Regions from separate parts of the Stenotrophomonas genospecies 3 genome, predicted to be linked through region 2. Evidence: riboswitches for the same ligand, from Rfam matches in the RefSeq annotation. Region 2 holds a riboswitch; the other holds the start of a gene.
The links. Region 2 has a riboswitch for cobalamin ahead of btuB (TonB-dependent vitamin B12 receptor). Riboswitches for the same ligand answer to the same signal wherever they lie in the genome.

Region 1: another riboswitch for cobalamin. It lies ahead of ACX9OT_RS17705 (epoxyqueuosine reductase QueH); the one in region 2 lies ahead of btuB (TonB-dependent vitamin B12 receptor).

What each region holds. Positions count from the first base shown of each region.
Region 1 is NZ_JBTMUR010000014.1:26,848-41,407, forward strand. It holds gene ACX9OT_RS17675 (acyl-CoA thioesterase) at 1-354, shown strand, start outside; gene ACX9OT_RS17680 (NAD-dependent protein deacetylase) at 410-1,216, shown strand; gene ACX9OT_RS17685 (NADH:flavin oxidoreductase/NADH oxidase) at 1,330-2,430, shown strand; gene ACX9OT_RS17690 (LysR family transcriptional regulator) at 2,434-3,345, opposite strand; gene purU (formyltetrahydrofolate deformylase) at 3,460-4,311, shown strand; gene pncA (bifunctional nicotinamidase/pyrazinamidase) at 4,599-5,225, opposite strand; gene ACX9OT_RS17705 (epoxyqueuosine reductase QueH) at 5,281-5,967, opposite strand; cobalamin riboswitch at 6,129-6,358, opposite strand; gene ACX9OT_RS17710 (nicotinate phosphoribosyltransferase) at 6,492-7,901, opposite strand; gene ACX9OT_RS17715 (bifunctional nicotinamide-nucleotide adenylyltransferase/Nudix hydroxylase) at 7,966-9,015, opposite strand; gene ACX9OT_RS17720 (patatin-like phospholipase family protein) at 9,209-11,101, shown strand; gene ACX9OT_RS17725 (helix-turn-helix domain-containing protein) at 11,612-12,979, opposite strand; gene ACX9OT_RS17730 (CoA-acylating methylmalonate-semialdehyde dehydrogenase) at 13,095-14,560, shown strand, end outside.
Region 2 is NZ_JBTMUR010000015.1:2,134-16,693, forward strand. It holds gene ACX9OT_RS18180 (LysR family transcriptional regulator) at 1-792, shown strand, start outside; gene ACX9OT_RS18185 (class I SAM-dependent methyltransferase) at 789-1,580, shown strand; gene gph (phosphoglycolate phosphatase) at 1,645-2,301, shown strand; gene btuB (TonB-dependent vitamin B12 receptor) at 2,486-4,330, opposite strand; cobalamin riboswitch at 4,446-4,668, opposite strand; gene ACX9OT_RS18200 (histidine phosphatase family protein) at 4,811-5,389, shown strand; gene ACX9OT_RS18205 (TfoX/Sxy family protein) at 5,481-5,843, opposite strand; gene ACX9OT_RS18210 (GAF domain-containing protein) at 5,840-6,322, opposite strand; gene bioD (dethiobiotin synthase) at 6,391-7,074, shown strand; gene ACX9OT_RS18220 (hypothetical protein) at 7,150-7,347, opposite strand; gene ACX9OT_RS18225 (hypothetical protein) at 7,387-7,584, opposite strand; partial or broken gene ACX9OT_RS18230 (dethiobiotin synthase) at 7,670-7,774, shown strand; gene ACX9OT_RS18235 (aminotransferase-like domain-containing protein) at 7,850-9,298, opposite strand; gene msrA (peptide-methionine (S)-S-oxide reductase MsrA) at 9,504-10,241, opposite strand; gene ACX9OT_RS18245 (cytochrome c biogenesis protein DipZ) at 10,256-12,025, opposite strand; gene msrB (peptide-methionine (R)-S-oxide reductase MsrB) at 12,028-12,600, opposite strand; gene ACX9OT_RS18255 (response regulator transcription factor) at 12,745-13,464, shown strand; gene ACX9OT_RS18260 (sensor histidine kinase) at 13,461-14,560, shown strand, end outside.

The DNA.
Region 1 (14,560 bases), on a different contig from region 2:
GAAATCGTCTTTCCCAACCACACCAACCACCTTGGCACCCTGTTCGGTGGCCAGGCGCTGGCGTGGATGGACAAGGCCGCCTTCCTGGCCGCCGCCCGTTACTCGCGCCGCACCGTGGTGACCGCGCGCAGCGACCAGGTCGACTTCAAGCTGCCGATCCGCATCGGCCAGATGGTGGAAACCATCGGCCGCATCGTCGAAGTCGGCCGCAGCTCGATGAAGGTGGAGGTGGAACTGGTCGCCGAAGACCTGCACAGCGGCGAGCGCAAGCTGTGCACCCGCGGCCACTTCGTGATGATCGCGCTGGACGAGGAAGGCCACCCGATCGCGGTACCGCCGCTGCCGGCGGCCTGACCCGGCCAACGGACCGGCGCTTGCGGGGGCGCCACCGCGCCCCCATCTGGCAGCCATGACCCTGCCACTGACCGACTTCATCGACCGTGCCCAGCGCCTGTTCGTGCTGACCGGCGCCGGCTGCAGCACCGCCTCGGGCATTCCCGATTACCGGGATGCCGACGGCCAGTGGAAACGCACGCCGCCGGTGACCTACCAGGCCTTCATGGGCGAGGCGGCCACCCGCCAGCGCTACTGGGCGCGCAGCCTGCTCGGCTGGCCGCGCTTCGGCCTGGCCCGGCCCAACGGCACCCACCAGGCCCTGGCCGCGCTGGAAAGCCGAGGCAAGCTGCAGGTGCTGCTGACCCAGAACGTGGACGGCCTGCACCAGCGTGCCGGCAGCCACAACGTGATCGACCTGCATGGCCGCCTGGATCTGGTGCGCTGCATGGGCTGTGAGCGTCGCAGCGATCGTGAAGACTTCCAGCAGCGCCTGCTGGACGCCAATCCCGGCTGGGACGCGCTGGAGGCAGGCATCGCGCCCGATGGTGATGCCGATCTGGAGACCGATTTCTCCGCGTTCGTGGTGCCCGAGTGCCCGCATTGCGGCAGCGTGTTGAAGCCGGATGTGGTGTTCTTCGGCGAAAACGTGCCGCGGGAGCGCGTGCAGGCGGTGCAGGAGCACCTGCAGCAGGCCGACGCCGTGCTGGTGGTGGGTTCATCGCTGATGGTCTATTCCGGCTTCCGCTTCGTGCAGGCGGCGGCCAGGGCAGGGCTGCCGGTGGCGGCGTTGAACCGTGGCCGCACCCGCGCCGACGACCTGCTGCAGTTCAAGGATGAACGGGACTGCGCCGAGGCGCTGGCCGCGTGGGCTTCGTCCTGAGCCGAGCACACGCTCGGCTGCACGCCCACCGCGAAACAGCGATCCATCCAGACGGTTGATTCGCAGGCCGTGCGGCGGTGCAATACGCACCCCCTACGTCGTTCATCACCGTCTTGAGCCAGCTGTTTTCGCCGATCTCGTTCGGCCCCCTGACCCTGTCCAACCGCATCGTCATCGCGCCGATGTGCCAGTACTCCGCCGAAGACGGTCGCGCCAGCGACTGGCATGCCATGCACCTGGGCAACCTGGCGCAGTCCGGCGCCGGCCTGCTGATCCTGGAAGCCACCGCGGTCGAACCGCGCGGCCGCATCAGCTGGGCCGACCTGGGCCTGTGGGATGACGGCACCGAGGCCGCACTGGCGCAGGTGCTGGCCAGCGTCCGCCGCTGGTCGCCGATGCCGCTGGGCGTCCAGCTGGGCCATGCCGGCCGCAAGGCCTCGGTGAGGCGTCCGTGGGACGGTGGTGGCCAGTTGCCGGCCGACGATGCGCGTGGCTGGGCCACCGTGGCGCCGTCGCCGCTGCCGTTCCATGCCGCCGATCCGGCACCGCAGGAACTGGACGAGGCCGGCATCGCCGAGGTCATCGCCGCCTTCGCCGCCAGTGCGGTGCGCGCCGAGCGCCTGGGCTTCGAGCTGATCGAGCTGCATGCCGCGCACGGTTATCTGCTGCACCAGTTCCTGTCGCCGCTGAGCAACCGCCGCACCGATGGCTACGGTAGCTCGCTGCCGAACCGCCTGCGCCTGCTGGTGGAGGTGTTCGATGCGGTGCGTGCGGCAGTGTCCGACAAGGTCGCGGTGGGCGTGCGCATCTCCGCCAGCGACTGGGTCGATGGCGGCTGGGATCTGGTGCAGAGCGAAGCGCTGGCGCAGGTGATGGACGCGCGCGGCTGCAACTTCCTGCATGTCTCCAGCGGTGGCCTGGACGAGCGCCAGAAGATCACCGTCGGCCCGGGCTATCAGGTGCCGTTCGCAGCGGCGATCAAGGCCAAGGTGCGCATGCCGGTCATCGCCGTGGGCATGATCACCGAACCGGAGCAGGCCGAATCGATCCTGCGCCATCGCCACGCCGATGCGGTAGCCCTGGCGCGCGGCATCCTCTACGACCCGCGCTGGCCGTGGCATGCCGCCGCCGCGCTGCGCGACAGCGTGGAACCGGCGCCGCAGTACCTGCGGTGCGAGCCGCGCGATGCGCGCGGCGTGTTCAAGACGCGCTGAGGCTCACACCCGCCAGGCCGGCGCGATGCCGGCCTGAAGGTGTTCGAACAGCGCGCGGATCTTGGCAGTGAAATCGCGGCGGTCGCTGACGCAGAAATAGACCTCCATCGGCTCCGGGCGCCATGCAGTGTCGGCGCCGAACACTGCCTGCAGGCGGCCATCGCGCAGGTACGGCTCTGCCACGAATGCGGCCAGCCGGGTGATGCCGGCACCGGCTGCGGCCAGCGTCGCCAGCGCATCGATGTCATCGCAGACCATGCTCGGCGGCAGCGCGGCGTCCACGCGCTGGCCCTCCTTCAGCAGGCCCCAGCGCAGCGGCCGGCCATCGGTGGGGAAGCGATGCAGCAGCCCGCGATGGCCGCCCAGGTCGGATGGCTGCTGCGGGGTGCCGTGTGCCTTCAGATAGGCCGGCGAGGCACAGAACACGAACGGCACGCGCGCCAGCTGCCGTGCGACGACCCCGTCCTCCAGCTGTGCACCGATGCGGATGCTGGCATCCACCGCTTCCGGGCCGTGCTGCACGGCGCGGTCAGTCAGGCGCAGCTCCAGCTGCAGTTGCGGGTAGCGCTGCTGCAGCGAAGGCAGCAAGGGGGCAAGTACGTGGCGACCGAACGCGCTGCTGCTGGCGATGCGTAGTGGTCCGGCCGGTTCGATGTCACCAGAGGTGACCATCGCCTGTGCACGCGCCAGGTCGGCTTCGATGTGGCGCACCTGCGCCAGGTACAGCGCGCCGGCCTCGCTGAGCGCCAGCTGCCGCGTACTTCGGTTCAGCAACCGTACGCCCAGATGCGCCTCCAGCCGGTTGATGTTCTGGCCGACTGCGGTGGCGCTGATGCCAAGGATGCGGGCCGCGGCGGCAATGCTGCCGGTCTCTGCGGTGCGGGTGAAGCTGCGGATCAGTTGCAACAGGTTCATGACCGACCAGCTTGCCATGGAGAAACCCAAGTATCGCTTGGGACTGAACCAAGCAGGTCGGTTGCATCGGTGACCATCGATCCCGAGGACAGGCTGCTGCCCTACACTCGGGCGATGCGCCCCGATTCCATCCTCACCCTGTCCTGCCCCGACCGTACCGGCATCGTCTACCGCGTATCCGGCCTGCTGTTCGACCACGGCTGCAACATTCTCGACGCCCAGCAGTTCGGCGATGAGGAGAGCGGCCGCTTCTTCCTGCGCGTGCATTTCGATCGCGATGCCGGCCTGCCGCTGGAGACCGTGCACGCCGCCATGGCCACGCTCGCCGCCGGCTTCGGCATGGACTGGCAGCTGCATGATGGTCGCCGCCGCGCACGCCTGCTGGTGCTGGTCAGCAAGCAAGGGCACTGCCTCAACGACCTGCTGTTCCGTGCCCACAGCGGCCAGCTGAAGGTGGACATTGCCGCAGTAGCGTCCAACCACGCCGACTTCGCGCCATTGGCCGCGTCCTACCAGGTTCCGTTCCACCACCTGCCGGTGACCGCCGATACGCGTGCGGTGCAGGAGCAGCAGATCATCGACCTGGTCGAGCGCGAGCGCATCGACCTGGTGGTGCTGGCGCGCTACATGCAGATCCTGTCACCCACGCTGTGCCGCGCGCTGGCCGGCCGTGCGATCAACATCCACCACAGCTTCCTGCCCAGCTTCAAGGGCGCGCAGCCGTACCACCAGGCGCACGCGCGCGGGGTCAAGATCATCGGCGCCACCGCGCACTACGTCACCGAGGATCTGGACGAAGGACCGATCATCGAACAGGACGTGGCCCGCGTGGACCACGCGATGGCGCCGCGCGAACTGGTGCGGCTGGGCAGTGATACCGAATCGCTGGTGCTGGCACGCGCGGTTCGCCGCCATGTGGAGCACCGCATCCTGCTCAATGGGCATCGCACGGTGGTGTTCCGGTAATCGCCCATCCCGCGTCCGCCGGGCATGGCCCGGCGCTACCACGGGTGCTATCCGGTAGTGCCGGCCGCTGGCCGGCAACTGCAGAGATCCCGAGGTTGCCGGCCAGCGGCCGGCACTACCGAATCCTGATTTCATCCAATGAAAAGCCCCCGGTTCGGCCGTCCCGCGATCTATAGGGGGGCGTAGTTAGGGGGCTGGATGAATCGATTGTGTTGTTGTGGGCAGGAGCGCGCAAGCGGCATAAGCGACGTGCGCGGTAGCGCCGGGCCATGCCCGGCGGTCACGCCTCAGGCGATCGCGATCCCCGCCTTGCCCAGCGCCTCGCGCACCATCGCGTCGTTGGCGTCGGTCACCGGCTTGGTCAGCTCCCACAGGAATTTCACCCGGAAGCCGGACTTCACCGCGTCCTGCGCGCTCCACAGCACGCAGTAGTCGCGGGCCAGGCCGCACACGTGCACTTCGCGGATGCGGCGTTCGTGCAGCCAGCCGGCCAGGCCGGTGGCCGGGCGCTCGCCATCGGGGCCATGGTTCTCGCGGAAGGCGCTGTATGAATCCACCTGTTGGCGCGTGCCCTTGCGCAGAATCAGGTCGGCCACGGTCCAGTCCACGCCCGGATGCAGCGCGGCACCGGCGCTGCCCTGCACGCAGTGGTCCGGCCACAGGGTCTGCGGCTGCGCGTGCAGCAGGATGGTCTCGAAGGGGCGTTGGCCGGGGTGCTGGCTGGCGAACGAGGCATGGTCGGCCGGGTGCCAGTCCTGTGTTGCCACCACGGTGCGGTAGCGGCGCTGTGCCAGCAGATCGGCGATCGGTGCCACCAGCGCATCGCCTTGGTCGCAGGCCAGCGCGCCACCGGGCATGAAGTCCGGCTGCAGGTCGATCACCAGCAGGGCGACATCGGCGGGCAGGGCGGTCATGGCAGTTCCGGTACAGCAGAAGGGGCGACCAGCGTGGCCGCCCCATGCCCACACGTCAATCGCCCTGCGGCGTCTCAGCGTCCTGCCCGTAGTACAGCAGGCCGATCTTGATCCGTTCGCGGCCATTCTCGCGGCGGTGACGGTTGGCATCGCGCAGCGAGTACACGCAGCCGCAGTATTCCTGCTGGTAGAACTGCTCGCGCTTGCTGATCTCGATCATGCGGCTGGCACCGCCGCCCTTGCGCCAGTTGTAGTCCCAGTACTGCAGGCCTTCATAGCGCGACGCGGCACGGATGCCGCAGTCGTTGATCTGCGCCATGTTCTTCCAGCGCGAGATGCCCAGCGACGAACTGATGGTGTCGTAACCGTGTTCGTGCGCATACAGCGCAGTGCGCTCGAAACGCATGTCGAAGCACATCGTGCAGCGGATGCCGCGTTCGGGCTCGTTTTCCATGCCGCGTGCACGGCTGAACCAGTTGTCGGTGTCGTAGTCGCAGTCGATGAAAGGAATGCCGTGCTGCTCGGCGAAGCGGATGTTCTCCTGCTTGCGCAGCTCGTACTCTTTCACCGGGTGGATGTTGGGGTTGTAGAAGAAGATCGCGTAGTCGATCCCGGAGGCGGTGATCGCCTCCATCACTTCGCCGGAACAGGGCGCGCAGCACGAATGCAGCAGCAGGCGCTTGCCGTCGGCGGGCAGGGTCAGGGTGGGGCGTTGGAGCTCGGTCATCGTCAGGTACCGCATGGACCGCCGGCAACGGCGGTGGCCCATGCATCAGCGCGTGGGTGAACGGGTCTGGCCGGATACCGTGAACAGGACGCGCGCGGCCACACCGCCTGCACGCGCAGGACGACGACGGCCCCGGCAACCTCCCCGCGGAGATTCCAGGTCGAGTCAGGGGACGGTCGTGTCCCCCGGCCGGGGCCGGTATTCGGGCTGATGGACACGGGCCGCAGCCCACCTACTACCCGCCGCTTCCCAGGCGCGAGCCCAGTGCTGTTGGCAGGATTCGTTTCCATTCACCGCTGCGGGGCAGCTCCGGAATGGACGCGCGAGGCGCCTTCACCGGATTCCCGTTTAAACCCCTCCCCGCGCCGCAGCGATGGGAGGGATACCTTCGGCGTGTGCAAGGTGGACCTGTTGGTGGCGCCGGTCAAGAGCGCAGGGGTCAGAACCCGCTGCGCTGCAACGGGATCCGACCCCAGCGGAAGGAAGGGGTCGGATCCCGCTGCCACGCAGCGGGCTCTGACCCCGGTCGGGATGCACCTTCAATGCCCCACGGCCGCCCGCGTGCGGATGTCGTCCAGCCGCTGGTCGTGCAGCAGGCGGCCGTTCTCCCACACGGTCACCATTGCGTCCTCGAAGCCGTCCGGCAGGGTGTCGTCGCCGTTGGCCGGCAGTGGCACCGTATGCAGGCTGCCATCGTCCAGGTGGCGCAGCAGGCGCATGCGGCCGCGCTTGCTGGCCTTGCCGGCGTCGGTGACCGGATCTTTGTAGACGTCGATCCACTCACCCTCGACCCGTGCGGCCGAGCACTTCAGCGCGAACTTCTGCGTATCGCGGTCCAGCCGCTGCAGCAGTGCACCGCCCATGCCGAAGGCCACGTTGTCGGCGGCGTAGCCGTCGTCGGTGATGCGCTGCAGGATCGCGCGGATGGTGTCCGGATTGATGCCATCGCCCTGGATCACCCGCACGTGGTTGAGCACGCGATAGCCCTTGCCGTTGATCGCGTGGCCGAAGGCTTCATCCAGCCGGCGCAGGCTTTCGGCCACCACCTCCACCGGGTCACCCGAGTCGGGACGGATAACCAGGGTGGCGCCCGACGCGATCACGTCATCGCGCAGGGTGGTGCCCCAGTGTTCGCTGATCGCGCGGTAGATGTCATAGCTGTCCGACACCACCGCCACGATCGAACCGGGCTTGCCGAACTGGCGCAGCATGTTGCGATAGGCGTCCACCTCGCGTTCGCGGCCCCAACTGGTGATGGTGCTGTGCTCGGCGGCCGGAATCGAATAGCCGGCCATCGGCGCGTGGTAGTGCGCGCGTGCCAGGCACAGCGCCGACACGGTATCGGTGCCGAGGAAGTTGACCAGGTGCGCGGCACCGCCCAACGCGGCCGATTCCAGGCTCGATACACCGCGCGCGCCGAAGTCGTGCAGCTTGAACGGCAGCTGCCCCTGCGGGTCGTCGCTGGTCTGCTGCAGGAACGCGGCGATGGTCTGCCGTGCGTGCCAGCTGATGGTGGCCACGGTGACCGGATACCACACGCGCAGCAGCAGCGTTTCCAGGTACGACGGCACCCAGAACGCAGCCGGATCGGTCGACTCGATGGTCATCAGTGCCTGGTGGGTGGGCACCACGCTGCCCTCGGGAACGGCGCGGATGCGCACCGGCAGGTGGCCGCCAAGCCGGTCGACGATATCGCGCCAGCCGGCCTCGTTGAACGGTTCGCCGTGCGCGGCGAATACCGCAGCAGCGTCGTCGATGTCGGCGTGGGTGACCGGTCGTGCCAGCGCGTCCTTGAGGATCGCCTGCAGGCCGAAGAACACCGTGCGATCGTGCAGGCCGCCACGTGATTCGACGTAGAAGAACGTGGCATCGGTACCCGGCGGGTACTGCAGCCAATGGCTGGCCTTGTAGCTGTCGGTGTTGAGGAGAAGATTATCGAGGTAGTGCATGACGGAAGCTCCTTCGCGTCGAGTGACACCAGCGGTCTATCCGCCAGTGGGGAGGCCGGGCCTGTCAGCCGCGGCCGAGGAAATACTCCAGGATGTGCAGGTGGTCTTCGAACAGCTGCGGGCCCATGTCCAGGGCTTCACTCACCGGTATCCAGCGCGCCTTGTCGGCGTCATCGCCGCCGCGCACCGGCGGCAGTTCACCGGCCGGAAACTCGAAGTGGAAGCCGTGGGTGATGGTGCGGCCGCGCTGGCTGCGGTCGGGGTGGTCGAAGACCTGCTGGCCCTTCAGCGAACCCTTCAGCACCGGCAGCGGAATCTTCAGCCGGGTTTCCTCGCGTAGTTCGCGCAGGCAGCTGTCGAGCAGGCTCTGTTCCTGGCCGACGAAGCCGCCGGGCAGCGCCCACAGCCCCTTGCCGGGTTCCGAGCGGCGACGCACCAGCAGCACGTGGCCCGAATGCACCACCACCGCATCGGTGGTGACGAAGGTGGGCGCGTAGGGCGCATCCTTCCAGGCGGCCTTGTACTGTTCGATGAAGCGGTACTCGGCCACCAGCTGGCCATAGGCAGGCGCGCTTTTGCGGAACGCTTCAAGCATGTCGTACACCGGCGCCGGCACATTGCCACGCAGCATCAGCAGCGCACCGTGGAAGTCGACGTCGCCGGCTTCGAACAGGTAGCGCCGCAGCTCGGTGGCCGACAGGGTGGCGGTGTGCTGCACGTCCACCAGCGGCCACTGCGGGAACTCGCGCAGGTAGTAGCTGGACGCGTCCTTGTCCATGCCGATCAGGCCCACCTTCGCATCGGCGGCGGCGCCGTCGTTGCGCAGGGCTTCAGCCACCTGGCGCTGCACGTTGGCGATCCACTGCGCTTCGTTGTACAGGTGGTCACGCAGCGGGCGGATCAGCAGGCGGTCGGTGTGGCCATCGAGGGCGGCCTGGATCATCACGGCACGTTCGGCCACGGTCCAGGGATTGCGCAGGCTGCGGGGGGTATCGGCAGAGCCGACCAGGAAGATCAGCTTGCGGGCCCGGCTCAGGGCCAGGCGGGCAACGGCGGCGTGGCCGTTGTGGAAGGGCTCGAATCGCCCGATGAAGACGAGATAGTCGAATTCCATGAGAATCCCTCATGTCGTTGTGGCAGCCGCGGGTCTGTCCCTTGGCTTGCTGCAGATGCTACGCCGATGGCGGGGCGGGTCAAGCCTGCAGCCGTGCTTTCTGCTGAACGGCGCATTGCGTACGCGGACTGCGCCGTTGTTCTCAGGCCCTGAGAAGCCCCTGCGCCATACTGGCACCCACGCGGCGGACGGCATGCTCGGGGGCAAGACAGTGGCGGACAAGTACTGCGATCTGGTCATGAAAGGCGGCATCACCAGCGGCATCGTGTACCCCAATGCGGTACTGGCGCTGGCGCGCGAGTATCGCTTCAAGAGCATCGGCGGCACTTCGGCCGGCGCCATCGCCGCCGCCGTGGCGGCTGCGGCGGCCTGCGGTGATCGTCGCCAGCAGGCCGGCGAGCACCTGCCCGGCGATGCAGGCTATGGCGGGTTGTCGGCGGTGTCGGCGCAGCTGTCGCGGCGCGGCTTCATCTACAGCCTGTTCCAGCCCGCACGCGGCGCACGCGCGGCCTATCGCCTGCTGGTGGTGCTGACCGGCAAAGCCAGCCTGCCGCACAAGCTGCTGTGCCTGGCCGTTGCCGTGTTCGAGATCGCGCCGCTGGAAGTGCTGGTGTCGCTGGCGCTGCTGCTCGGCCTGGGCTGGTGGGGCGGTGGTTGGAGCGGGGTGGCGGCCACGCTGCTGCCGTCGCTGCTGTGCGCGTACGGTGCGGGTGTGGCCGGTGCCGCGCTTCGTGTGGCACGCGTGGCGCGACGCAATCTGCTGGGCCTGTGCAGCGGCCTCGGCCGCGATGCACGCACGCCGGCACTGACCGAGTGGCTGCACGAATGCCTGCAGCAGTTGTCCGGCAAGCCGCTGGATGCACCGCTCACCTTCGCCGACCTGCACGACGCGCCGCGCTATGCCGGCGAGCCGGACAGCCCGCATGCGATCAGCCTGCAGATGATCACCACCTGCGTGTCGCACAACGAGCCGCGCACGCTGCCGCTGGGCGGCGCGCAGTTCTGGTTCCTGCGCGAGGAATTCGAGCAGCTGTTCCCGGCCAGCGTGGTGCAGTGGCTGGTGACGCAGGCCGGCCCGCCGCTGGAGGTGGAAGGGCGGCAGTACTACCACCTGCCGCCGGGCCCGAAGCTGCCGGTGCTGGTGGCCACGCGCATGAGCCTGAGCTTCCCGCTGCTGATCAGCGCGGTGCCGCTGCATGAACCCTCACGCCGCGAACGACGCTGCGAGCCGACCGCGCCGGCGGCCGACCCCGAGCACAACGTGGCCGACAGCATGGAAGGGCTGACCAGCGCCGGGCAGGCTTGCGGCCCGGTGATCACCGCCTTCCGCATCTGCTGGTTCTCCGATGGTGGCATCAGCAGCAATTTCCCGATCCATCTGTTCGATGCCGCGTTGCCGCGCTGGCCGACCTTCGCCATCAATCTGGTCTACCCGCAGCACGCCGAAGAGGTGAACCACGGCAGCAGTGGCCGCCAGTCGCTGGAGCACGCGGTGTTCCTGCCCACCGAGAACCGACACGGCTGGCAGCGCACCTACCAGTCGATCGCCACACCGCTGGCGGCCGCCGAGCTGGGCCGCTTCCTGTTCGCGGTGGTGGCGACCATGCAGAACTGGCGCGATCTGCTGCAGGCGCGCGCGCCGGGCTACCGCGACCGCATCGTGCACGTCAGCCTGCAGGGCGACGAAGGCGGCATGAACCTGGACATGCCGCAGGAGGTGCTGACCCGCATCGCCGACAAGGGCAGCCTCGCCGGTGCGCGCTTCTGTTCGTTCTCGTTCGAGAACCACTACTGGATCCGCTGGCGCAACCTGGCCTCGGCCTACCAGCGCTACACGCTGGAAGTGGCACGCACCGATGATCCGGCGCAGCAGGTACTGGCCTACCGCGCGGCCTATTCGATGGTTGCCCGCGGGGAACCGGCACCGCCGTCGTACAAGCTGGGCTCGGAAGACAAGCGGCTGGCCTCGCAGCAGCTGTGGGGGTTGATGGTCGAGCAGGGACGTACCTGGGAAGACCTCGGCCCGGACCTTACCGACGGCGCACCGCGTCCGCTGCCGCAGATGAAGGTCACGCCGATCTACTGACCCGGTAGTAGATCCACGCCATGCGTGGATGGAACCCCATCGAAATCGAATATTTCGAACATTCATCGAAGAGCATCCACGCACGACGTGGATCCACCGTGTCGACCAAGGTCGACACCTACCCACAGCAGCAAAGGATGCCGTTTCGACAGCTCGCGGAGATCTGTCGAAGGCGGGGTGGGTCCGGTTGCGGGGGCGTGAGCCGCATGGGCCCGAGGCATGCCTCGGGCGGGTTGGGCAGGACGCCCAACCCCGGTCTTGCCGTGTGCGCAGGACTGCGCACACGAGCAAGCGGCGACCGAGCTTACATGGGTGAGGGCGCTTTGCTTGCGAAGCATTGCTTCGCAAGCGCCCGAACGCACAGCCGCCAGCGGCTGGGCCGGGCCCCGGAGGGGGACTTGCAGCGTCCCCCGCAACCGGACCCACCCCGCCATCCCACGGAAAGCCCGCTGTTGCTTTTGCTGTTGCCTTGGATTGAAGCAGGTGCAGGGCGCAGCTCTGCAGAACCCCCTACTGCCCCGGCAACTGCGCGAACGCGCGCTGCATGCAGTCCTCGCGCGGGCACACCCGGCAACCCGGTCCGATCGACACCGAGTTCCCCGGGCTCTGCACATCCAGCCCCAGCGAATACACCAGTCGCTCGGCATGCTGCAGATCGCAGCCCAGCGCCACCGCGAAGGTCTTGCGTGGCTGGCCATGGCCGACCGGGCCGCTGCTGACCTGCCGCGCCAGCCAGAAATGGCGGCGCCCGTCGGGCATGCGCGCGGTCTGGGTAAGGATGCGGCCGGGCTGGTTGAACGCCTCGTAGACGATCCACAGCGGGCACGAGCCGCCCACCTGCGAGAAGTGGAAATCGGTGGCCGAATGACGCTTGGACACATTGCCGGCGCGGTCCACGCGGATGAAGAAGAACGGCAGGCCAGGCGCACTGCGCCGTGCCAGTGTGCTCAGCCGATGGCAGACCGCTTCGAAGCCGACGCCGAACTGGTGCGCCAGCAGTTCGATGTCGTAGCTGCTGGCTTCGGCCGCACGCAGGAAGCGCATGTACGGCATCACCAGCGCGCCGGCGAAATAGTTGGAAAGACCGATCCTTGCCTGCGCGATGCGCGCGTCATCGGTGAAGCCGGCACGCGCCACCACCGCATCGATCTGCGGCAGGTAGCCGTGCAGTGCCAGCTCGGCCGCCATCTGGAACGCCTGCTGGCCGGGCTCCAGGTAATCGGGCAGCCACAGCCGCCGCGCACCGGCATCGTATTGCCGCTTCTCGCGCCCGGCCTGCAGTGCGGCCACTTCCACCAGCACGCCATGGCGGTCGGCCAGCAGCTGGCGCAGCCGCGGTGCCACATGCCCGGGCGACAGCCCCCACTCGGCGAACAGCTGCTCGGCCAGCTCGTCCAGCTCGGGAATGTGGTTGTGCATGCGGTTGAAGAATTCGCGTACCTGGTCGCCAGCGGGCAGGGTGCTGCCGGCACCGGGCTCGCCCAGCTGGAATTCCAGCGCCGCGGCATGCTCGCGCAGCGCCAGGTGGCGGCGGTGCAGGTCCAGCAGCGCGCGGCTGACCTGCGGCAGGTTGCCGGCCAGCGCGCGCAGTTCGGTGGCGCTGACCTCGGCCAGGCCCAGATCGCGCAGGGTCTCGCCCAGCGCTTCCTGCAGGGCGGCGGGCTCATCCTCGTCGAACAGTGCGGAAACGTCGCCCAATACCTCGCCCAGCTTCTTCTGCACAGCCGGGGTCAGTGGGCGCTTGTTGCGCTCGATCTGGTTCAGGTAGCTGGCCGACAGCCCCAGCGCCCGTGCCAGATCCGCCTGGCTGTAGCCGCTCTGCTCGCGCAGCCGCAGCAGGCGCAGGCCAAGTTGTCGCTGGGGGGCTGAATAATTCACAGAATTAACATGAATCGTCTGGCGTGTTGGCCAGATTAAGCGGATTCAGCCCGGAAATCGAGGTGGGTGCTGTGAATAATGCCAAGCATCTTTCGCACCCTGTGGGATTGTCGTCATGACTGTTGCAGCGCCCCGTATCCGCATGCTGATCGATGGCCAGTTCGTTGAATCGGCCACCTCCCACTGGCAGGACGTGATCAATCCGGCCACCCAGGACGTGCTGGCCAAGGTGCCGTTCGCCACCACCGGCGAAGTGGACGCCGCCGTCGCCGCTGCCAAGGAAGCCTTCAAGACCTGGCGCAAGACCCCGATCGGCACCCGTGCGCGCATCTTCCTGAAGTACCAGCAGCTGATCCGCGAGAACATGAGCGAGCTGGCCCACATCCTCACCGCCGAACAGGGCAAGACCCTGCCGGACGCCGAAGGCGATGTGTTCCGCGGCCTGGAAGTGGTCGAGCACGCCGCCGCCATCGGCAACCTGCAGCTGGGCGAGCTGGCCAACAACGTGGCCAATGGCGTGGACACCTACACGATCATGCAGCCGCTGGGCGTGTGCGCCGGCATCACCCCGTTCAACTTCCCGGCGATGATCCCGCTGTGGATGTTCCCGATGGCGATTGCAACGGGCAACACCTTCATCCTCAAGCCGTCCGAGCAGGACCCGATGGTCACCATGCGCCTGGTCGAGCTTGCGCTGGAAGCAGGCATTCCGAAGGGCGTGCTGAACGTCGTCCACGGCGGCGAGGAAGTGGTCAACGCGATCTGCGACCACCCGGACATCAAGGCCGTGTCGTTCGTCGGTTCCACCCGCGTCGGCACCCACGTCTACAACCGTGCCTCGCTGGCCGGCAAGCGCGTGCAGTGCATGATGGGCGCCAAGAATCACGCCGTGGTGCTGCCGGACGCCAACAAGGAACAGACCCTCAACGCGATGGTCGGCGCCGCCTTCGGTGCCGCGGGCCAGCGCTGCATGGCCGCCTCCACCCTGGTGCTGGTCGGTGAAGCACGCAACTGGGTGCAGGACCTGGTCACCAAGGCCAAGACCCTGAAGGTCAGCGGCGGCACCGTCGCCGGCACCGACGTCGGTCCGGTCATTTCCTGCAGCGCCCGCGAGCGCGTGGAAGGCCTGATCGCGTCGGGTGTGGAGCAGGGCGCCAAGCTGGTGCTCGATGGCCGCAAGCCGCAGGTCGATGGTTTCGAAAAGGGCAACTTTGTCGGCCCGACCATCTTTGCCGGTGTCACCACCGACATGCGCATCTACCAGGAAGAAATCTTCGGGCCGGTGCTGGTCATCCTCGAAGCAGAGACGCTGGAAGAGGCCATCGCGATGGTCAACAGCAACCCGAACGGCAACGGCACCGCACTGTTCACTCAGTCCGGCGCCGCCGCGCGCAGGTTCCAGGAAGACATCGACGTCGGCCAGGTCGGCATCAACGTGCCGATCCCGGTGCCGGTGCCGCTGTTCTCGTTCACCGGTTCGCGCGCGTCCAAGCTGGGCGACCTGGGTCCGTATGGCAAGCAGGTGGTGCTGTTCTACACCCAGACCAAGACGGTCACCGCGCGCTGGTTCGATGACGAGAC
Region 2 (14,560 bases):
CGCCTGCTGCACCGGACCACGCGCCGGGTCAGCCTGACCGGCCCCGGTGAGGCGGCGCTGGCGCGCTTCCGGCAGATGCTGGCGATCGGCGAAGAACTGCAGGGCGAGCTGGCCAGTGATGATCCCGAGCCGCACGGGACGCTGCGGGTGACCGCCAGCGTCTCATTCGGGCAGAGCCACCTGGCGCGGGCGGTGGCCGGCTTCGTCGCGCGCCATCCGGCGGCGCGCATCGAGCTGCTGCTGGTCGACCGCACGGTGAACCTGGTGGAGGAGCGGGTGGACCTGGCCGTGCGCATCGCGCGCCAGATCGATCCCAGCCTGATCGCACGGCGGCTGGCCACCTGCCGCTCGGTGCTGTGCGCGACGCCATCCTACCTGCAGGCGCGTGGCACACCGACCGCCCCCGAGCACCTAGCCGCGCACAACTGCCTGACCCACCACTACGTCGGCAAGAGCCTGTGGCAGCTGCACCGCGATGGGCGTTCGCTGTCGGTGGCGGTGGGCGGCAACATCAGCGCCAACGAGGCCTCGCTGCTGCTGGAGGCGGTGCGCGCCGGTGCCGGCATCGCCATGCTGCCGACCTACCAGGTGGCGCCGCTGCTGCGCAGTGGCGAGCTGATCGAACTGCTGCCCGAATTCAGCCTGGACGAACTCGGCATTCATGCCGTGTACGCGTCACGGCGCCAGCAGCCCGCTATCATGCGGCGATTCCTGGATTTCCTGGGCGAGTGTTTCGCCAGCCCGGCCTTCCAGGATCTGGATTGGCGCCCACCGGGCAAGGAGAACACATGAACCATGGACAGGCCTTGATCGACCACAACCGTGCTGCCTGGGACCGCCAGGCCAGCGAAGTGCGCGAATGGTCGCGCCCGGTGGAAAGTTCAACGATTGCCGCCGCGCGCGAAGGCCGCTGGCAGGTGCACCTGACGCCCCGCGCGTTGCCACTGGACTGGATGGGTGATGTGCGGGGCCGTCGCATCCTGTGCCTGGCCTCGGGCGGTGGCCAGCAGGCACCGGTGCTGGCCGCTGCGGGCGCTGACGTCACCGTGTTCGATCTCTCCGACGGGCAGCTGGAACAGGACCGCCAGGTCGCTGCGCGTGATGGCCTGCAGCTGCGCACGGTGCAGGGTGACATGCGCGATCTGCACGTGTTTGCCAACGACAGTTTCGACGTGGTGTTCCATCCGATCTCCAACCTGTACGTGCCCGACGTGCGCCCGGTGTGGACCGAATGCCGCCGTGTGCTGGCACGCGACGGGATGCTGATGGCGAGCTTCTACAACCCGGTGCTGTTCGTCGGTGCGCGTGATCCGCAGCTCGATGCACAGGGATTGATCCGGCCGCAGTACGCCATTCCCTATTCGGACCTGGAAGACCTGGCGCCAGCCGAGCGCGAGGCAAAGCTGGCACGCGGCGATGCGCTGACCTTCGGCCACAGCCTGACCGAACTGATCGGTGGGCAGCTCGATGCCGGCTTCGTCATCGATCGCTTCATGGAAGACTGGCAGCCGCAGCCGCGCTTCCTGATCGACCGCTATCTGCCCACCTTCCTGGCGACCCGCGCGCGCCGGATCGGCTGAGGCGGATCGGCGCAAAAACCAGCGGCGTACAATGGACGGCCCCACGTCATGCAGGTGCCGTCCCTTGTCGTATCCCTATCCGCTGGTCGTGTTCGACCTTGATGGCACGCTGGTCGACAGCGCAGCTGATATCGCCGAAGCACTGAACCGCACGCTGGAGGACATCGGTGTGGCACGCGTGCCGGAAACCACGGTGCTCGGTTGGATCGGCGACGGTGTGCGCCGCCTGGTTGAACAGGCCGTGCATGCGGCCGGCCGCGAGGTGGACCTGGCCGAAGTGATGCCGGTGTTCATGGTGCACTACCGTGAGTGCCTGCTGCGCAGCCCGCGCCTGTTCGATGGCGTGGCCGAAGCGCTGACGCAGCTGCGTGCGCGCAACGTGCCGCTGGCGATCTGCACCAACAAGCCCGAAGCGCTGGTGCCACCGCTGCTGCAGCATCTGGGTATTGGTGATGCGTTCGCGCTGGTGCTGGGTGGCGACTCCCTGCCGCAGCGCAAGCCCAGTGGTGAACCGCTGCGGCACGTCGCCGCGCACTTTGGGCTGCCGGTGGACGCATGCCTGATGGTGGGTGATTCGTTGACCGACTACCGCGCCGCCGAAGATGCGGGCATGCCGATCGCACTGGTGCGTTACGGCTATCCGCGTGGCCTGGACCTGGCCACCGCGCATGCGGTGGCGGTGATCGACGACCTGCGTGAGTTGCCGGGGTTGCAGGGCTGATGCAACGGACATCCCTGGTCGCCGGCCGGTAACCCGGGCTGACGCAATGGGTAGTGCCGGCCGCTGGCCGGCAATCCCGGATCGGCGCATTGGGTAGTGCCGGCCGCTGGCCGGCAACCCGGGATGCGCTGCCGAAGGTCATGATGTTGCCGGCCAGCGGCCGGCACTACCATGACCGTCGCGGTCACTTCGGCTGGTAACGCACGCTCAGCTGGTACTCGCGGCCGGGCTGGTTGAACCACGCCACGGTTTCATACGTGTGGTCGAATACGTTGGCGGCGCGCGCCAGCAGCGACCACGACGGCGTCAGCGCGTACTCGGCGCGCAGGTCCAGCGTGCCGTAGCCGCCAACCTTCACCGAGTTGCTGGCGTTGTCATAGCGCTTGCCCGCACCCTGCACGGTCAGGCCGGCGCGGACGTCACCGAAGCGGCGGTCGACGTCCAGGCGCGCGGTCTGCTGCGCGCGGCGCGGCAGCCAGTTGTCGAACTGGGTGCTGCCGTGGGTGCGGTTGCGCGGGTCGGTATAGCTCAGCTGCGCATTGATGTCGAAGCCGGCCAGCAGCATGCCACCAGTCAGCTCGGCACCACGGATGCGCGCCTTCTCCACCTGCCGCATCTTCATCGTGGAGGCATCGTAGGTGATCAGGTCATCGATGCGGGTCTCGTACACGTCCAGGCCCCAGTGCCAGCCCTGGCCCTGCTGCGAAACGCCAAGGTTGGCGCTCTTGGACTTCTCCGGGTTCAACGTCGGCACGCCGCTCCACGGGTCGTACAGGTCGCTGAAGGTCGGCGCCTTGAACGCCGTGCCGTAGCTGGCATTGACGCGCAGGCCGTGCTCCAGTTCCATCGCCCAGCCCACGCTGCCGGTGGCGTGGTTGCCGAACTGCTGGTTGTCGTCGTTGCGCGCACTGGCCTGCAGCTGGTGGCGGCCGAAGCGGCCCTGGTACTGCAGGAACACGCCGGTGTTGCGGCGGCTGTCGACGAGGTAACCCGCGCTGCTGCCATCCAGGTTGTCTTCGCTCCAATCCACGCCTGCACTCAGCAGCTGGCCCTCGGCCACGCCGAAGTCACCCTGCAGCGAGGCGCTGTCACGATGGGTCTGCGCGCTGCCGAACACCCCCGGTGCGCCGAAGTTGTCCGACTCGTTGTCACTGCGGCCGACGTTGGCTGTGAACGCCAGGCGTTCAGACGGGGTGTAGCGCACTTTGCCAGCGAGCACCTGCTGGCGGGTTTCCGAATAGTTGTAGTAACCGTCGTAGTGGTTCTTGCCGTCGGCGCGCAGTGCGCTGCCTTCCACGGTCCACTGGTCGTTGAAGCTGTAGCCGCCGCGCAGGCTCTTGGACAGGTTGCGGTAGCCGTCGCGGTCGTGCTCGTCGGCAAAGCAGCCCGCGGTGAACACCGAGGCGGAGCCGCGGCAGGCATCGATGCCGTCGGAATGCTGGTAGGCGATGTCGGCGCCGAACCAGCCGCGTTCGGTGCCACCGCCGATGCCGCCGCTGGCTTCGCGCAGGCCGTTGCTGCCACCGCCGAGCTGGAAGTGCGGAGCGAAATCGCCCTGGTTGCGGCGGGTGAAGATCTGGATCACGCCACCAATGGCGTCGGCACCGTACAGGCTGGACTGCGGGCCGCGCACGATTTCCACGCGTTCGATCTGCGCCAGTGGCAGGTCCTGGTACATGGCCAGGCCGAGGTCGGCACTGTTGATGCGCACGCCATCCACCAGCACCACGGTGTGGCCCGAGTTGGTGCCGCGCAGGAACAGCGAGCTCTGCTTGCCGAGGCCGCCGGAGTTGGTCAGGTTGATGCCGGCGCGGCCGCGCAGCAGTTCCTGCAGCGACGTGGCCTGGCTGGATTCGATCTGCGCGCGGTCGATCACCTGGGCCGGCGCGATGCTGTCCTGCAGGGCGATCGGGGTGCGGGTGGCGGTGACCAGGATCTGGTCGAGCGCGGTGGTGTCATCGGCGGCCTGGGCCAGCGCGGGCAGGGCGGCCAGCACGGCCAGGGACAGCATTCGGGACTGCAGCTTCATGGGGGACTCCAGGTGCCACGCACGCCCGCGTGGCGAAGGGGAGGAGCCGCGAGGGCAGGCATGCGCCGACGCCGCAGCGCAGGCTGCGGTCATCCAGCGCCATGCCCACCGCATCGCGACCTGAGGCTTCCTGGCCGGTCTCCGGGCTTGCCGCCGGGTGGCGCGAGGCCACCGTCCAGGCGCCTTCCCATGCCTGCGGCACAGTGGCGTTGTTGCCTGGAACTGACGTGCTTACCGTTGCGGGGGCAGCGCCGGCCTGGCGTGGATCCACGCGTCACCGGCTTCCCGTTTCAACCTGCCGGCCGTGGCCGCAGGTCACCTGGAAGTGCGCGCAGTCTACGGCATCGCAGGCGGCCCGTAGCGTCGAGCCTGCTCGACTGCCTTTGCTGTGCCCTTAGAATGGTCCCTCGATCCCGTGGTGCCGTTGCCGATGTCCGCCCGTTTTCCGCTGTTCCCGCGTTGCCTGTACAGGACGCACGCATGATCCTCGACCTGGTCCGCCATGCCGGCAACGGTCGCGATGAGTTCCTCGATGGCCGCAGTGATCCACCGCAGCTGGCCCGCCTGCCGCAGGAACTGGTCGACGCCTACGCTGCGCAGCCCTGGGAGCGGGTGATCAGTTCGCCGCGGCTGCGCTCGCTGCACACGGCGATGGCCCTGGCCACCCCGCGCGGGCTGGACGTGGAAGCGGACGAGGAATGGGAAGAGCTGGATTTCGGCGATTGGGACGGACAGTCGTTGTTCGACCTGCCGGAGGATGCATTGGCGGCCTTCCATGCCGACCCGCATGCATTCCCGCCGCCGAACGGCGAAAGCTGGGGCCACTTCGAGCGGCGTATCGCGCGCGCGCTGGATCGCCTGCTTGATGATGACGATCCGGTGCCGACGCTGGTGGTCAGCCACGGCGGCCCACTGCGCATGGTGCTGTCGCAGGTCTGCGGTCTGCCGATGTCGCTGTGCTGGGCGCTGCGCATCGACCACGGCACGCGCCTGCGGGTGTGGCTGGAGCGTGGCGAGATCGGGCTGGTGGGTGAGCTGCTGGAGCTGCAGCAGCCCTGACCGCAGTCGCCGGGCATGACCCGGCGCTACCGATCCCGCATCACAGTGGTAGTGCCGGCCGCTGGCCGGCATCCCCAGGAACGCGGAGGCCTCAATCCTCGTCCGCGCGCTCGGCCACGCTGTCCTCAGCGTCGTCGTCAGCATCGAAGCGCTGCTCATGCACCGGGCCCGAAGCGGGGCCGGCCGCCTTCAGCGGATGCGCAGCGATGCGCGCTTCGTAATCCTGCACCAGCGCCTCACGCTGCGGCTCGCTCAGTTCCTGCCAATGGCAGTCCAGCAACGCGCCTTCCAGTGAATAGAGCAGGTTCAGGCTGGGCTTGAAGCCGGCGCGCTTGACCTTGACGAAGGCACCGACCGCGCCGATCGCAACCAGATCCTCGCGGCTGCGCAGGCCGACCTGACGCAGCCACGCCGCACTCTTCGGGCCGATGTTGCGCAGCTTCGGTGCGCTCATCCCAGCGCCTCGACGAACACGCGGGCGATGGCTTCCAGGCCGGCTTGGTCGTCGGCATCGAAGCGGCCGACTTTCGGGCTGTCGATGTCGAATACGCCGATCAGTTCATCGCCGCGCAGCAACGGCACCACCAGTTCCGAGCGCGAGGCCGAATCGCAGGCGATGTGGCCGGGGAAGGCATAGACGTCCTCCACGCGCTGGGTCACGCGCTGGCTGGCGGCGGCACCGCACACGCCCTTGTCCAGCGGGATGCGCACGCAGGCCGGCAGGCCCTGGAACGGGCCGACCACCAGCTCCTTGCCGTCGTACAGGTAGAAGCCCACCCAGTTCAGGTCGGGCAGAGCGTGATAGACCAGTGCGGAGAGGTTGGCCGCGTTGGCGATGCGGTCGGACTCGGCGTAGACCAGGCCACGGGCCTGTTCCAGCAGCTGGGCGTATTGTTCCGGCTTGCTGCCGGTAAGCGAGGCATTGGCGAACATGCCCGCAGTCTAGCAAGCGCGCCGGGCCGGCGATAATGCAGGCTCTGTTGCCCCGCTGGAGCTTATCGATGCCGTTGCCCGCCACGCTGCCGCCTGCCCTGTTCGTCACCGGCACCGATACCGAGATCGGCAAGACCGCGGCCAGCACCGCGCTGCTGCATGCACTGCGCCGGCGCGGCCTGCGCGCAGTCGGCATGAAGCCGGTGGCCAGTGGCAGTGAAGATCTGGGGCAGGGCCTGCGCAACGAGGACGCGCTGGCGCTGCAGGCGGCCAGTTGGCCGGTGCCGGACTATGCCGACCTGAATCCGTACGCGCTGCGGCAGCCGCTGGCGCCGGAGCTGGCCGCAGCCGAGGATGGCGTGCAGGTGGAGCTGGCGCAGATCGTGGCCGCGTTCGCGCGCCTGCGTGCGCAGGCCGATGTCGTGGTGGTGGAGGGTGTTGGCGGTTGGCTGGCGCCGGTCTCGACCACGCTGGACCAGCTTGACCTGGTGCGTGCATTGCATCTGCCGGTAGTACTTGTGGTCGGCATGCGGCTGGGCTGCGTCAACCACGCACGGCTGACTGCGCAGTCGCTGCAGGCCAGTGGCGTGGAGTGCCTGGGCTGGATCGGCAACCACATCGACCCGGTGATGCAGCGCCAGGATGAGAACATCGCGACGTTGCAGCAGCGCCTGCCGATGCCGTGCTGGGGGCGGCTGCCGTATCTGCCGGGAGCGGATGGCGAAGCGCTGTCGGCGCACCTGCTCGAATGACCCTGGGTAGTGCCGGCCGCTGGCCGGCAACTGCATCCACCCGGCGATCCCGAGGTTGCCGGCCAGCGGCCGGCACTACCGTGCTGCAGCTGCCAGCTCCCGCGCGATCGCACCGAGCCGCTCCACCGCGCCGATGAAGCGCGCATCCAGCGTCTGGCAGCACGACAGCCGCAGGCAGTGGCGGTAGCGCGCGCCGTGCGAATACACGCGGCGCTGGGCGCGCACGTGCTTGAGTGATCCTGGGTAGTGCCGGCCGCTGGCCGGCAACTGCATCCACCCGGCGATCCCGAGGTTGCCGGCCAGCGGCCGGCGTTACCGTGCCGCAGCCGCCAGCTCCTTCGCGATCGCACCGAGCCGCTCCACCGCACCGATGAAGCGCGCATCCAGCGTCTGGCAGCACGACAGCCGCAGGCAGTGGCGGTAGCGTGCGCCGCGCGAGTACACGCGGCGCTGGGCGCGCACGTGCTTGAGTGACCCTGGGTAGTGCCGGCCGCTGGCCGGCAACTGCATCCACTCAGCGATCCCGAGGTTGCCGGCCAGCGGCCGGCACTACCGTGCTGCAGCTGTCAGCTCCCGCGCAATCGCACCCAGTCGTTCCATTGCGACGTTGCAGCAGCGCCTGCCGATGCCGTGCTGGGGGCGGCTGCCGTATCTGCCGGGAGCGGATGGCGAAGCGCTGGGCGTGCACCTGCTTGAGTGATCCTGGGTAGTGCCGGCCGCTGGCCGGCAACTGCATCCACCCGGCGATCCCGAGGTTGCCGGCCAGCGGCCGGCGTTACCGTGCCGCAGCCGCCAGCTCCTTCGCGATCGCACCGAGCCGCTCAACCGCACCGATGAAGCGCGCATCCAGCGTCTGGCAGCACGACAGCCGCAGGCAGTGGCGATAGCGCGCACCACGTGAATACACCTGGCCGGGCATGAACACGATGTCCTCTGCCAGCGCACGCTCGAACAGCTCACGCGTATCCACGCCCGGCAGTTCGAGCCACAGCAGGAAGCCGCCTTGTGGCTCGGTGGCACGGGTGCCGGCCGGGAAGTGTTCGGCCACCAGCTGGCGCAGCCGTCCCACCTGTTCGCGATACAGCCGGCGCATGCGGTGCAGGTGGTGCTCGTAGCTGCCGGCTTCCAGATACGCCGCCACCGCATCGCCGAGCAGTTGAGGCTCGCCACCGGTGGACTGGAATTTCAGCAGCGCGATGCGCTCGGCGAAGCGGCCGCCATCCAGCCAGCCGATACGGTAATCCGGCGCCAGTGTCTTGGAAAACCCACCGACCACCATCACCCAGCCATCGCGATCGAAGGCCTTCAGCAAGGGCGCCGGCGGTTCGCAGAACTGCAGCTCGGCATACACCGCATCTTCGATCAGCGGCAGTTGCCGTGCGTTGACCAGTTCGGCCAAGCGCTGTTTGGCGGGTGTCGGCATGGTGCAGCCCAGCGGGTTGTGCACGGTCGGCATCACCACCAGTGCGGCCAGCGACGTGTGCTCCAGCATCGCTTCCAGTGCATCGACATCCAGGCCGTGCTGCGGGTGGGTGGGCAGCTCGATGGCCCGCAGGCCGAGGTTGGCCAGCAACGGGTACAGGTTGAAGTAGGACGGCGCCTCGATGCCGACCGCATCACCGGGCTGGGTGACCGCGCGCAGTGCCAGCTGTAGGGCCTCCATCGCGCCGTGGGTCAGCAGCAGCCGCTCGCTGTGGGTGTGCAGGCCCATGCGTGGACCACGGCGCACGATCTGCGCCAGCAGCCGGGGTGAACCGTTGGGGCGCGCGTAGGTCTCCACCGTCTGCTGGCCGTGACGCAGCACCTGCGCGGTGTGACGGGCCAGCTGTGCGCCCGGATAGAACTGGCGACCGCGCGGACCGGCGAAGGCCAGGTCGATCACTCCGGAGCGACGTTGTGCCTCCAGCACGCGCGCCATCAGCACCTGCTGCAGTGGTGCGGTGGGGGCGGACGGGGTATCACGCAGCGAACGCTCTGGCACCGACAATCGCGGCGCGACCTCGAAGCCGGCTTTGGGCCGCGGAATGACCAGGCCGGCGTCCTCCAGCTGGCGATAGGCCGCGATCACCGTGTTCAGGCTGAGCCTTCGCTGCAGAGCCATCTGCCGCAGTGAAGGCAGGCGGCTGCCGACCGGAAGGCGTCCGCCGTGGATGGCTTCGGCCAGTTCATCGGACAGCCGTTGGTAGCGGGGTGGGATCATCGCGCTCTGGTCATCTGTATCCATCGAACTTCCCGCCATCTGGTGCTGTACCCATGATGATGGCGAGCCTAGCATGTCATCGTCGGACGGGCCTGATCGGGGCACGGCCGATACTTCCCAAGCGCACGGCTGGATGGCCGTGCGTCTTTTTTTGGGAGGTGGTACCGGCCGCTGGCCGGCGATCCCCAGATCCGCAGGAGCCGGCCAGCGGCCGGCACTACCCGGGTCGTTACCGCATCGGCACCAGCGCCGCGTCGCGCCGGTACAGCGCCGGGAACTGCTTGCCCAGTGCCGCCAGCTTCGGTGCGTCGTAGTAGCGGATGTAGGCCGCCTGCGGGTAGTTGGTCATGTAGTTCTGGTGGTAGCTCTCGGCCGGGTAGAAGTGCTGGCCGCTGACCAGCTGGGTGACGATCGGTGCGCGGTAGCTGCCGGCCTGGCCGAGCTGGGCGATGTAGGCGCGGCTGGCCGCCTGCTGGCGTGCGTCATCACTGAAGATCGCCGAGCGGTACTGGCTGCCCTGGTCCGGTCCCTGCCGATTGAGCTGGGTCGGGTCGTGCACCACCGAGAAGAACACCTGCATCAGCTGGCCATAGCTGACCTGGCGCGGGTCGTAGTCGATCTTCACGGCTTCGGCATGACCGGTCTGGCCACCGCTGACGCGCTCATAGCGCGCATTGGCCGCGCTGCCACCGATGTAGCCGGACACCGCATTGCTCACGCCTTTGACGTGCTGGAACACGCCCTGCACGCCCCAGAAGCAACCGCCGGCGAACACCACGCTGGCATGGGTGGCGTCATCGTGGAACGCGGCGTCGCCGCTGGGCGCAGGTAGCGCCTTGACCTGCGCGCTGGCCTCGACCGGCGCCGCGACCGCGCCGTGATCGACCAGCAGCACGCCGGCGATCAAAGCGGTGGCCACCAGGCCGGCGACACCGGCGGCGACGCCCTGTTCAAAGGAGAGTTTCATCATGTCCTCCCGTTTCAACCAAAGGTGAAGGCATAGGCCTGCACGCCCGCATCGAGGAATTCGATCTCGAAGCGATGCGGGCCGACCGTGCCGCGCTGGCGCACCAGCTGGTACAAGCGGTGTTCGTTGACCACGCCGCTGCCATCGGCGCCGACATCGCTGCCGGCATCGGCGGCGGGCAGCGGCTTGCCATCCAGCCAGACGCGGAAGCGCACTGGCTTGCCGTCCTCGCTCGGTGCCAGCACCAGGTGCAGGTCGCGCGCATGGAACTGGAAGGCAATGCGGCCACCGGCCTGCTGCAGCTGTGCGGCTTCGTCGGTGACGGTCCAGCGCCCGGACAGTCCCCATTGGTTCAACGCCAGAGTGGTGGGCAGCGTGTAGTCGAACGCGGTGTCGCTGCGCTGCCCGCCGGGCGAGGCGAACTGCTCGGCGCGGGCGTGGCCCAGGTAGGTTTCCGGCGAACGCAGGTTGCCCATGTCGGCCTGCACGGCCACGCCCTTCAGGTCGGCGGCAGCGGGATCGGCCGGTGGTGGCAGGTTGGTCTGCCCGGCTTCGGTCAGCAGGCGACGGATCATCTGTTCCGAGCGCGCATAGTTGCCCTCGCCGAACTGATGGCCGCGGATGTTGCCCTGCGCGTCGACGAAGTACTGCGCCGGCCAGTAGCGGTTGTTGAAGGCGCGCCAGATCGTGTACTGGTTGTCGAGCACCACTGGGTACTCGACCTTCAGCTGCTGCACCGCCTTCATCACATTGCTCGGGTTGCGTTCGAAGGCGAACTCCGGCGTGTGCACGCCGAGCACCACCAGCCCATGGTCACGGTAGCGACGTTCCCATTCGTGCACGAACGGCATCGCGCGCAGGCAGTTGATGCAGGAGTAGGTCCAGAAATCGACCAGCACCACCTTGCCGCGCAGCTGCTGTGCACTCAGCGGCGGGCTGTTGAGCCAGCCGGTGGCACCCTCCAGCGCGGGCAGGGTGCCTTCCACCGGCAGCGGTGCATCGGCACCTGCATTGGCGCCGGCCATCATCATCATCGGCGGTGCCGCCGGCTGCGCGCCGGGTACTGCGTCCAGCAGGCTTTGCTCGATGCGCGCGGTGCTGACCGTCGAAAGACGGGTCAGCAGGCCGGTATCCCAGCCGAGGCCGATCGCTACGACGGCCAGCAGCGCGGCTACACCCAGCACCTTGCGCAGGACATCGCCGAGGCCGAGCCGCGCCTGCAGCGCACGGAACACCCGGCCGCCGACCCACACCGCCAGCGCCAGCGCGGTGATCGCACCCGATGCATAGGCAAGCAGCAGGGTGCTGGTACCGACGCTGGCGCCATGCAGGGCAGCACCGGTCAGCACCAGGCCGAGGATCGGCCCGGCGCACGGCGCCCACAGCAGGCCAGTGGCGATGCCGATCAGCAGCGAGGTCCACGCGCCGCCGTGCCCCGCGGCATCCGCCGCATCGGCGCGTGCGCTCAGGCGGGCACCCACGCGCTGGAACGGTGCCAGCAGGTGGTCGGCCAGCCGCGGCCAGAGCAGCGCGATCGCGAACAGCGCCATCAGCAGCAGGGCGATCCAGCGTCCAACCTGGTTGGCCTGCGCCACCCATTGGCTGCCCACCGCGGCCAGGCTGGCGACCACGGTGAAGGTGAGCGCCATGCCCAGCAGCAACGGCAGCGTGCTGCGCAGGAACGGGCGATCGGCACGCGCGAACACGAACGGCAGCACCGGCAGGATGCAGGGGCTGAGCAGGGTCAGCGCGCCCCCCAGATAGGCAAGCAGCAACAGCAGCATCGTCAGGCTCCGGAAGCAGGGGAAGAACCGACCGGCACCCGCCAGCCGTCGGCAGTGCCAGCAGGGGCACCGGGAACGAACACCATCGCCGCACCGTTCATGCAGTAGCGCAGCCCGGTCGGGCGTGGCCCATCGTTGAACACATGGCCGAGATGGCCGCCGCAGCGGCGGCAGTGCACCTCCACCCGCAGCATCCCGAAGGTGACGTCGCGGTCTTCGCCGATGGCGTTGTGCAGCGGTGCCCAGAAGCTGGGCCAGCCGGTGCCGCTCTCGAACTTGGTGGAGGAGGAGAACAGCGGCAGCGCACAGCCGGCGCAGGCAAACGTGCCCTGCCGGTGTTCCTTGTTGAGCGGGCTGCTGTACGGGCGCTCGGTCGCCTGCTGGCGCAGCACTGCGTACTGCGCCGGGGTCAGGCGCTGGCGCCAGTCGGCATCGCTGCGCATGACCTCGAACTGTCGCGACGGGCGCGCTTCAGCGGCGGCCGGGGCGGCACGGCTGCAGGCCCCCAGGCCGAGCAGGCCGGCGGCGGTGGCAACACCGCCCAGGCCCAGCAGATGGCGTCGGGTAAGGGACATGGCGGACTCCGGGAAGGGGCGACGGGGCCATGCTGCGCCCGCCCGGGTCAACGAATCCTCACGCAGGATTCAATTTTTCGTGAGGTATCGGCGGCCATCCCGCGCCACAATGCAGCCAGCCTCCCCACTGGCCCCGAGCTGCCGATGTCCACCAAACGCGTGCTGATCGTTGAAGACGATGCCCACATCGCCGACCTGCTGCGCATGCATCTGGGCGATGAGGGCTACGACGTCGCCCATGCCGCCAGCGGCGATGCCGGCCTGCGCCTGCTCGAGCAGGAAGGGCCATGGGATGCGCTGGTGCTGGACGTGATGCTGCCCGGCGTGGACGGCCTGCAGGTGTGCCAGCGTGCACGCGCGATGGCGCGCTATGTGCCGATCATCATCATCAGTGCGCGTGGCAGCGAAACGCAGCGCATCGTCGGCCTGGAACTGGGTGCGGATGATTACCTGGCCAAGCCCTTCTCGATGCCGGAACTGGTGGCCCGCGTGCGTGCGCTGCTGCGCCGGGCCGAGGCGATGGCGCAGAGCGCGCGCATCGATGCCGGCGCGATCGAGCTGGGTGGTCTGCAGCTGGACCCGGTCGCGCGTACCGCGTCGGTGGATGGCAATGCGCTGGAGCTGACCCCGCGCGAGTTTGACCTGCTGCTGTTCTTCGCCCGTCATCCGGACCAGGTGTTCGCGCGCATGGAACTGCTCAATCAGGTCTGGGGCTACCAGCACGATGGCTACGAGCACACGGTCAACACCCACATCAATCGCCTGCGCAGCAAGATCGAGCCGGATCCGGCCAACCCGCGGCGGCTGCTGACGGTGTGGGGGCGCGGCTACAAGCTGGTCGACCCGGCCGGGGCGGCGGCATGATCAAGCCCAATCTATGGCAGAAGCTGGCGGCGGTGATCGCCGCGCTGATGCTGATGTGCTGCATGGCGCTGCTGGCGCTGCAGATGCGCGCCAATACCCGCCATGAGCAGGAAGTGGTGCAGCGGCTGTCGCTGGGCCTGGCCGAGCACATCGCCCAGCGCAGCGAACTGATGGACACCAGCGGCATGCGCGATGCGGCGGTGCGCGCGCTGTTCGGTCAGTTGATGGCGGTCAATCCCAGCGTCGAGGTCTACCTGCTGGACGACCAGGGCCGCATTCTCGGCCACGACGCGCCCAGCGGCCATCTGGTGCGCAACAAGGTGGACGTGGCACCGCTGCGCCGCCTGCTGTCGGGTGCGCCACTGCCGATCCTCGGCGATGACCCGCGCAGCGCCGATGGCCGCAAGGTGTTCAGTGCTGCACCGTTGATCGTGCAGGGCCGCCAGGCCGGTTATGTGTACGTGGTGCTGGTCGGCGAACACCGGCAGATGCTCGCCGACGACCTGGCGGCGGGCAGCCAGTGGAACACCACGCTGTGGTCGGTGATGCTGGTCGGCAGCCTGGGCCTGCTGGCCGGGCTGGTGGCCTTCTACTGGGTGACGCGCCCGCTGCGGCGGCTGACCCGGCGCATCCAGGCCTTCGACATCGACGCACCCACGCCGTTACCGCCGCCGGAGCCGCTGCGTCCCGGTGAGCGCGACGAGCTGGTGATCCTCGAACACGCACACGCGCAGATGGCGCAGCGGCTCGGCGAGCAGTGGCAGCAGCTGCGCCAGCAGGACCTGCAGCGCCGCGAGCTGGTCGCCAACATCTCGCACGACCTGCGCACGCCGTTGTCGTCGCTGCACGGCTATCTGGAAACGCTGGCGCTGAAGGACGCCACGCTGTCGCCGGACGAGCGCCGCCGCTACCTCGGTATAGCGCTGGCGCAGAGCGCCAAGGTTGGCCGGCTTGCGCGTGCGCTGTTCGAGCTGGCGCGGCTGGAACATGGCGAAGTGCGCCTGGAGTGGGAGGTGTTCGCATTGCCGGAGCTGCTGCAGGACGTGCTGCAGAAATTCGAGCTGGCGGCGCAGGCTCGCAACCAGTACCTGCACGC